DNA from 2 places in the Paenibacillus sp. FSL E2-0201 genome. Region 1 is predicted to be linked to the other one. Evidence: predicted binding sites of a transcription regulator. Region 1 holds the regulator's gene; the other holds the start of a gene.
The links. Region 1 encodes NrdR, which represses ribonucleotide reductase genes. Its sites were predicted from a motif close to AACACNATATATNGTGTT; they were not measured.

Region 1 (3,822 bases):
TCAAGACCCGGCGGCCCTGCAAGCCCTGAACAATCTGACGCATCCCGCAATCCGGCGGGAGATTAAAGAACGTATGAACAGCATGGGGGAAGAAGATCCAAAGAAGTTAACAATTGTGGATATCCCTCTTCTTTTCGAATCAGGACTCGAGAACATGTTCCATGAAATACTGGTGGTCTACGTGCCTCGTGAAGTGCAAATCGCTCGATTAATGGAACGTAACGGACTTTCTTTAGAACAAGCAGAAGCACGCTTAAATGCACAGATGGATATTGAAGCAAAGCGTAACAAAGCGGACTATATCATTGACAACAGTGGCGAACTTGCGCACACTGAGCAACAGGTTGCTGTTCTTTGGGACAGGCTGGGCTTATCATGAAATGGTTACGTAAAAAAAGAGTCCTTCTTCTGTTATTCATTGGTTTTACTGCGATATTGTTTCTGAGTACGAACTGGATGTCCTGGTTTTATCCGATCCATTATAAAGATGAGATCCGTAAGCACAGCGTTACGTACGATATTGACCCATTCCTAGTGGCTTCAATTATCCGAGTGGAAACGAACTTCAAAACTGGACGAGAATCCAAAAAAGGTGCTATAGGTTTAATGCAGCTTATGCCGGATACCGCCAAATGGGCCCTTGAAAAGGCCAAGCTCCCTGATGTATCTATGGAGGAGCTAAAGCATGAACCATCAGCAAATATTGAACTAGGTACCTGGTATCTTTCAACATTATCCCGTCAGTTCGAAGGTAAACGTACAGCGGTTATCGCTGCATATAATGCTGGACCGGGTAAAGTTCAAAAATGGCTGGATGAGGGGATTTGGGATGGAACGGATGCTACCATTAAGGACATTCCGTTTGGTGAAACCCGCCATTATGTACAGCGCGTCAACTATTACTATGATCAGTACACGGATATTTACAACGAATTCTAAAACCGTGTTATGTATAAAAAGAAGTACTAAACGATCTTGCGATCGTTTAATACTTCTTCAGTAAGCTTATGTGGACAGGTTATTTGTATTGACCTGCCAATTGTTGTTCTGCCAGGGTTACAAGACGTTTAGTGATGTAACCACCGATCGAACCATTTTCATAAGAAGTTTTATTGCCTTGGTAACCATCTGGGGAAAGCGTGATTCCGAGTTCTTGGGCAACTTCATATTTAAGTTGTTCCAAAGCACCGCGGGAATTTGGAGCTACAAGGTTATTGGAGCTGTTGTTTTGGCTCATTGCTGTTCACCTCCTCTGTTGGTAACTGTATTATGTGCCGGACTTGCCATAATCATTACAACAAATAAACGGTGATTTCTGGAAAAAATGAAATAGCCCTTCAAAAGCCGGATGCTTAACATACCGGGACAAAAAAACATTATGTAATAGGAAGTGATGAAGCTTATGAAATGCCCTTACTGCGATCACACAAATACTAAAGTACTCGACTCGCGACCAGCAAATGAGAATAAGTCCATCCGCCGCAGGCGTGAATGCGAGCGTTGCAGCAAACGGTTTACAACCTTTGAAATGATCGAGGAAACACCGTTAATCGTGATCAAAAAAGACGGGAGCCGTGAGGAATTCAGCCGTGATAAAATACTTCGGGGCTTAATACGTGCCTGTGAGAAACGGCCTGTCTCTGTAGAACGTTTAGAGAAGATCGTCTCTGAGGTAGAGAAATCCCTGCGAGGCATCGCCGTAGCTGAAGTGGAGAGCCAACAGATCGGTGAATTGGTTATGGAACAGCTCTATCCAGTAGATGAAGTCGCATACGTTCGTTTTGCGTCTGTATACCGTCAGTTCAAGGATATTAACATGTTTATGAAGGAACTGAAGGGTCTGTTATCTAAGAGTACTGGGGATCTGGACAGATTGTAGGGTTGTGGCTAGTCTAATGACTAAAAAAAGTGTTGACAGCGAAGGCGATTTTTTATATTATATAGGAGTCGCCTACGGCGCTTGATTTTGTCAGAATGACTTAAATACACCGAACTTGATTCTAAAATGTGTGATTACATACATCTGAAAATTACGTTTGGGGCCATAGCTCAGCTGGGAGAGCGCATCGCTGGCAGCGATGAGGTCAGGGGTTCGATCCCCCTTGGCTCCACCAAACTTCATATGGACTCTTAGCTCAGTTGGTAGAGCAGTAGACTCTTAATCTATTTGTCCAGGGTTCGAGCCCCTGAGAGTCCATCACAGAAAGAACGGCAGAGATGCCGTTCTTTTTTTTGCTATAATTAAGGCATTTGTCTTGGCTTGCTGGGCTGTTTGCAAAAATGGCGGAAGTGGCTAGCGTTTCTCATATCCGTCAATCTTCCTTCCTGTTATGAGCTTTGCGCCCTGATAATTCAATCCTTAATGATTCTCCGTTTAGATGCTTAAGCATCTAAACGGAGAATTGGACATCGCTTTTAAACCAACATTTCATAAACTAGAATGGGGGCGAACCATTCGTTCCATCAACGTGACTACCTGCTTGCGCGGAAGAAGTCGGCTTCCCTGGGATGCCCAATAATTTAGTTTTCCCGCGATAATGTAACTCCGTTTCTTTTCGATTCCCCGAAAGCCGGTCTTCACAACATCGATTGGAGAGGCGAGTTTTCTTCCTGAGGCAGCATCTGATCCAGTAACCTTAAAAAACTCCGTTTCAGTCGCACCAGGGCAAAGCGCCAAAATCCTAACGCCTCGATCGCGATTTTCTGCCCAGAGCGCCTCGGAGAAAGAGAGTACGAATGCTTTCGTTGCTGAATAAACGGCCATATAGGGTGCGGGCTGAAAGGCTGCAACAGAAGCGACATTAATAATAATACCGTCTTTGCGGCGTTGCATCTCCGGAAGAAACTGATGATTCATTGCGACTAAAGAAGCTATATTTAGGCGGATCTCTTCTTGCTCACGTTCTGGCGATATTTCCTCAAAGCGTCCAAAGGTTCCAAAGCCAGCATTATTGATCAAAATGTTTACTTGGAGTCCCAAAGTGCGAATCTGATCAGCCAGTTCTTCTACGGAGCCGGGCTTAGATAAATCCTGCGCTATGGAATAAGTGTGAATAGGGTATTTGGAAGCAAGCTCCAAAGCGAGGGAATCGAGTTTTTCTTTGGATCGGGCGACTAAAATGACATGGCATCCTTTTGCAGCTAATTCAGTTGCGAATACTTTACCGATCCCAGCAGATGCTCCAGTGATAAGCGCGACTTTATCGGTATAATGAATCATTAGAAGATCCCCCATTCCAAATTTTTAAGTATGTTAATTAGAATAAATATTCTAATTTATTATAGTGCTCAAAGGGGAATTAGGTCAATTTTTTTTAATTCCCACGAAACATCTTGTTTTAAACAAGGTTTGTATTATGATGATGCGGATTTTGCGGAATAAATATTCCTAAGTTATAGTGTAGAGGATACATAATTACTCGTTAGTGGAATGAATTTTCTATAAGAAGGTGACAGGGTGGGTAAGCGGGAAGATATTTTAAAAGCGACATTATTTCTAATTAATAAAGACGGGCTTCAATCCGTTACATTTGCCAAAATATTTCAACAAGCCAATGTCGGCTCTAGCACGGTATATCATTATTTCAAGGATAAAGAGCAGCTTGTAAATGAATTGTTTAATATCGTTCGCATTCATCGGAGCGAAGAGGTATTGAAACAATACGACGCCGGTCAGACGATTTATGTAAGACTCAAAATGCTTTTATGGAATCAGGCGCATTATGCATTGAATTTCCCGGATGAATTAACGTTCTTGGAGAACTATAGCTATTCACCTTATATCGCCGAAGAAATTCGCAACGCACAGGATCCTTCGGTTAT
Region 2 (3,822 bases), 260 kb from region 1:
GTTTGATCAACAGTTCTACCTTCTCGCCATGATCTCCATAACGGAGGAACAAGGAGCAGACACGTCCAAGTGCTTCTGCCATCGCAAAGACGTCTGAGCCTGCTTTACCCACATTCAGGAAGATTTCTGCCGGCGTACCATCTAGATCATTGATCGTAATATATGCCATACCGAAAGGTGTGTTAATTTTATAGGTTGCACCGCGTAGAACTTGCGGACGTTTCTTGTATTGTTTATCCAGCTCTTTAGTAGACGCTTGAGGTGCTGGGCTTGCCGCTACAACACTTGTACTTACTTCAGGAGCAGCTGTAACTTCAACAGCTGGAGCTACCTCTTCTGCTGCGTCTTCCTTCTTAGAAGTTTGCAGCACTTGCACGTCACGGCTACCGTCACGATAGATTGTAACGCCTTTGCATCCCAGATCGAAGGCCATTTCATACAGCTCAGCCGTCTCTTCTACTGTGAAGTCAGACGGACAGTTGGCTGTCTTAGAAATCGAGCTATCCACCCAGCGTTGAATCGCTGCTTGTGCACGAATGTGATCCTTAGCCGACAAATCCATCGAGGTTACGAAGTAATCTGGCAACTCTTCACCTGGATGAGCTTCAAGCCATTCTTGGGCGATCGGAACGAACTGCTCATCATAGCCAAGACGACTTTGACGGAAATATTTGAAGGCGAAATAAGGCTCTATACCTGTCGAAGTACCTACCATTGTACCTGTGCTGCCTGTAGGTGCTTGTGTAATTACTGTAACGTTACGCATACCGTGTTTGCGAATCGCTTCGCCAACCTCTGGATACGTTTCGAGCATATTTTTCATAAAGCCGCTCATTAAGTATTTCTCAGTATCAAAAGCTAAGAAGGATCCCTTCTCACCTGCAATCTCTGCGGATGCAAGGTATGCTTCACGAGCCATAAAGCCGTAAAGCTTGTCCAGAAACTCCAAAGATTCCGGGCTACCGTAACGGATGTTCAATTTGATCATCAGTTCGGCAAGACCCATCGTTCCGAGACCCACACGGCGTTCATTTTTCTGATTCGCTTCATTTTCTGGGAAATGATAAGGGGTCTTATCGATGACATTATCCAAGAAACGAACGGAATAGCGTGTTGTTCTTGCGAGATCTTCCCAGTCTACATCATGATTCTTCTCATCATAGAACTTGGACAGGTTCACAGCTGACAAATTGCAGACTCCCCAGCCTGGCAGACCTTGCTCCCCACATGGGTTCGTACAAATGATCGGATTGAAATACCAGCTGTTGGACATTTGATTGTAATATTCCATGAACACAACACCTGGCTCAGCGGATTTCCAAGCGGATTCGATAATGGTGCGCCACACATCACGCGCTTTAACGGTTCGATAATGAATAACGTTTTTGCCTGCAGCCTTCCACTTGTCGAGATCGCCATCCCACACATCATTATAATCAGGGTCTGTTGTATCCGGGAATACGAGATCCCAATCTAGATTCTCTTTTACAGCCTTCATAAAGCTATTGCTCACACATACCGAAAGGTTCGCATTCGTAACTTGACCCATCGTTTGCTTCACCGTAATGAAGTCCTCTACATCTGGATGCCAGTCATTAATCATGAGCATGAGTGCACCGCGGCGGCTACCGCCTTGTTCAATGAGTCCAGTGGTATAACTAAACAGACCGCCCCAAGATACAGAACCACTAGAAGAACCATTAACACCTCTCACAATTGCACGACGTGGACGTAGAGAGGATAGGTTAATCCCTACACCGCCACCACGAGCCATTATTTCTGTCATTTCAGCCAACGTCTCCATAATACCGCCGCGGCTATCCTTTGGAGAAGGAATTACATAACAGTTAAACAGGGTTAGTTCCTCACTAGCGCCAGCACCAGCCGCAATTCGTCCACCCGGTACGAGCTTCCAATCATCCAGAATCGAACGGAATTTGCCCGCCCATTCTTCTTGAAGCTCAGGTGTCTTCTCCACAGAAGCCATAGCTGAAGACAGACGATCCCACATTTCCTCTGGTGTTTTTTCTATATTAAGCGTCAGCTTCTCAACATCTGATTTCACAAGTTCGCCGCTGCGCGTCTTTACGGTTACAATTCTGCCGTTACGTTCTACGATCTCTCCGACTTCCTTCGTTGGAAATTTCGGATCATCTTTCGTTAGAACTAGTACAACATCGCCCACTTTAGCATTATTGCTGTCGGCATCCTTCCAAGCATAACGATCCAAAAATATTTTTTCACTTAGCCCTTCCAGGCGTTGCTTACCTTCCACTTTACCCAATAGAAAAACCTCCCGCAATGTAGTAAATATTAGTTCCAGTTCATGGTGTGGGCTCCACAACAAAAACTTCCTTACACGTATCTTCAACCTTACGGGTGTATGTAGGAAGTTCATCTTGTCAATAACAAATAGCAGCTACGCACTTTAAAAAAATCACATTTTCATGCTTTTGTCACAATATATTGTGTGCGTCAGCTTTTAAACTATACCACATATTGTATCGAAGGTCTTTTTCGAAAATAGAGTCAAGCAGCTGAAATATCGCAAAACTTGCGGTATTTTCTCGCTTTTACTCTCTTTTTTAAAGGCTATCAAGAAAAATAGAAGGTTATGAATTCTCTTGTTTAAGAGCATACTACTCCTACGAATGATGATATGAATTAGCACCTGAGGAGGCTGTACCATGACGCAATTATTCCGTAATTCTCTACCTCAAAAAGGTGGAAAGTCAGCGCCTATACTGCCTGTTCCTCTTTCTTTTGACCGGAATTGGCTACAGGATCTAGAACTCAAACTGGAAAAAGGCGGTCCGTGGGGAGACTTCCGTCTATCCAAACTTGCTGTTCAAGGTGAACAAACAGGTCTAGTAACAAGCTTCGATGAACTTCAATGCATGAAGCATTTATCCGGATTATCCCCACTTCCACATCAGCTCGATACCGCGCATAAAGTTCTATTTGAGATGTCGGGCCGCGCGATTCTTGCAGATGAGGTCGGACTTGGAAAGACGATTGAAGCAGGACTTGTACTCAAGGAATATCTTGTTCGCGGTCTAGTCTCTAAGGTACTTATTCTGGTACCCGCTTCCCTCGTATTGCAGTGGGTTCGGGAGCTAAATGCCAAGTTTGGTATCTCTGCTGTTGCACAGAAAAAAGCATATTCCTGGGGAAATGCGATTGTCGTCGCATCTATGGACACTGCGAAACGTGATCCACATAAAGAAATGCTGCTGGAAAATGAATATGACATGTTGATTATTGATGAAGCCCACAAGCTGAAAAATAAGAAATCAACCAATTATTTATTTGTACAGCAATTACGCAAAAAATATTGCCTGCTCCTAACCGCCACTCCCGTTCAGAATGATCTGGGTGAGCTATTTAATTTGATCACTTTACTGAAACCGGGACAGCTAGGGAATCAGGGCGATTTTGCCTCAAACTTCGTCGTTGATAAACGTCAACCTAAGAATGAAGGTCAGCTAAGGGACGAGTTATCGAAGGTGATGATCCGCAATCGGCGTGGCGAAGGTCCAGTTAACTTTACGAAACGAAAAGTCCGTAATATTCCGCTAGTTCTTTCACAGGAAGAGAGAGTATTATATGACGCTGTCACTTCTTTTGTTAAAGATCAGTATCAGGAATCAGGCGGCAATCTTAGCAGCATGCTTTCCTTGGTAACGCTTCAGCGCGAGGTATGCAGCAGTCGAGATGCTGTGTTCATCACTTTAGTTAATCTGATCAAGAAGCTGCCCGCCGATTCGCCGAAACGCGATCGGATGATGGAGCTATTGCAGACACTTCGTACGGTAAAGACCA

Region 2: a site for NrdR is predicted at 2,456-2,473, ahead of NSU15_RS11000 (adenosylcobalamin-dependent ribonucleoside-diphosphate reductase). Genes of this name have one in related genera too.

What each region holds. Positions count from the first base shown of each region.
Region 1 is NZ_CP150154.1:2,249,016-2,252,837, forward strand. Features, by position in the region: gene coaE (dephospho-CoA kinase) at 1-379, shown strand, start outside; gene NSU15_RS09760 (lytic transglycosylase domain-containing protein) at 376-939, shown strand; gene NSU15_RS09765 (alpha/beta-type small acid-soluble spore protein) at 1,019-1,237, opposite strand; gene nrdR (transcriptional regulator NrdR) at 1,403-1,879, shown strand; tRNA gene NSU15_RS09775 (tRNA-Ala) at 2,039-2,114, shown strand; tRNA gene NSU15_RS09780 (tRNA-Lys) at 2,125-2,197, shown strand; gene NSU15_RS09785 (SDR family oxidoreductase) at 2,429-3,220, opposite strand; gene NSU15_RS09790 (TetR/AcrR family transcriptional regulator) at 3,458-3,822, shown strand, end outside.
Region 2 is NZ_CP150154.1:2,511,053-2,514,874, reverse strand. Features, by position in the region: gene NSU15_RS11000 (adenosylcobalamin-dependent ribonucleoside-diphosphate reductase) at 1-2,275, opposite strand, end outside; gene NSU15_RS10995 (SNF2-related protein) at 2,688-3,822, shown strand, end outside.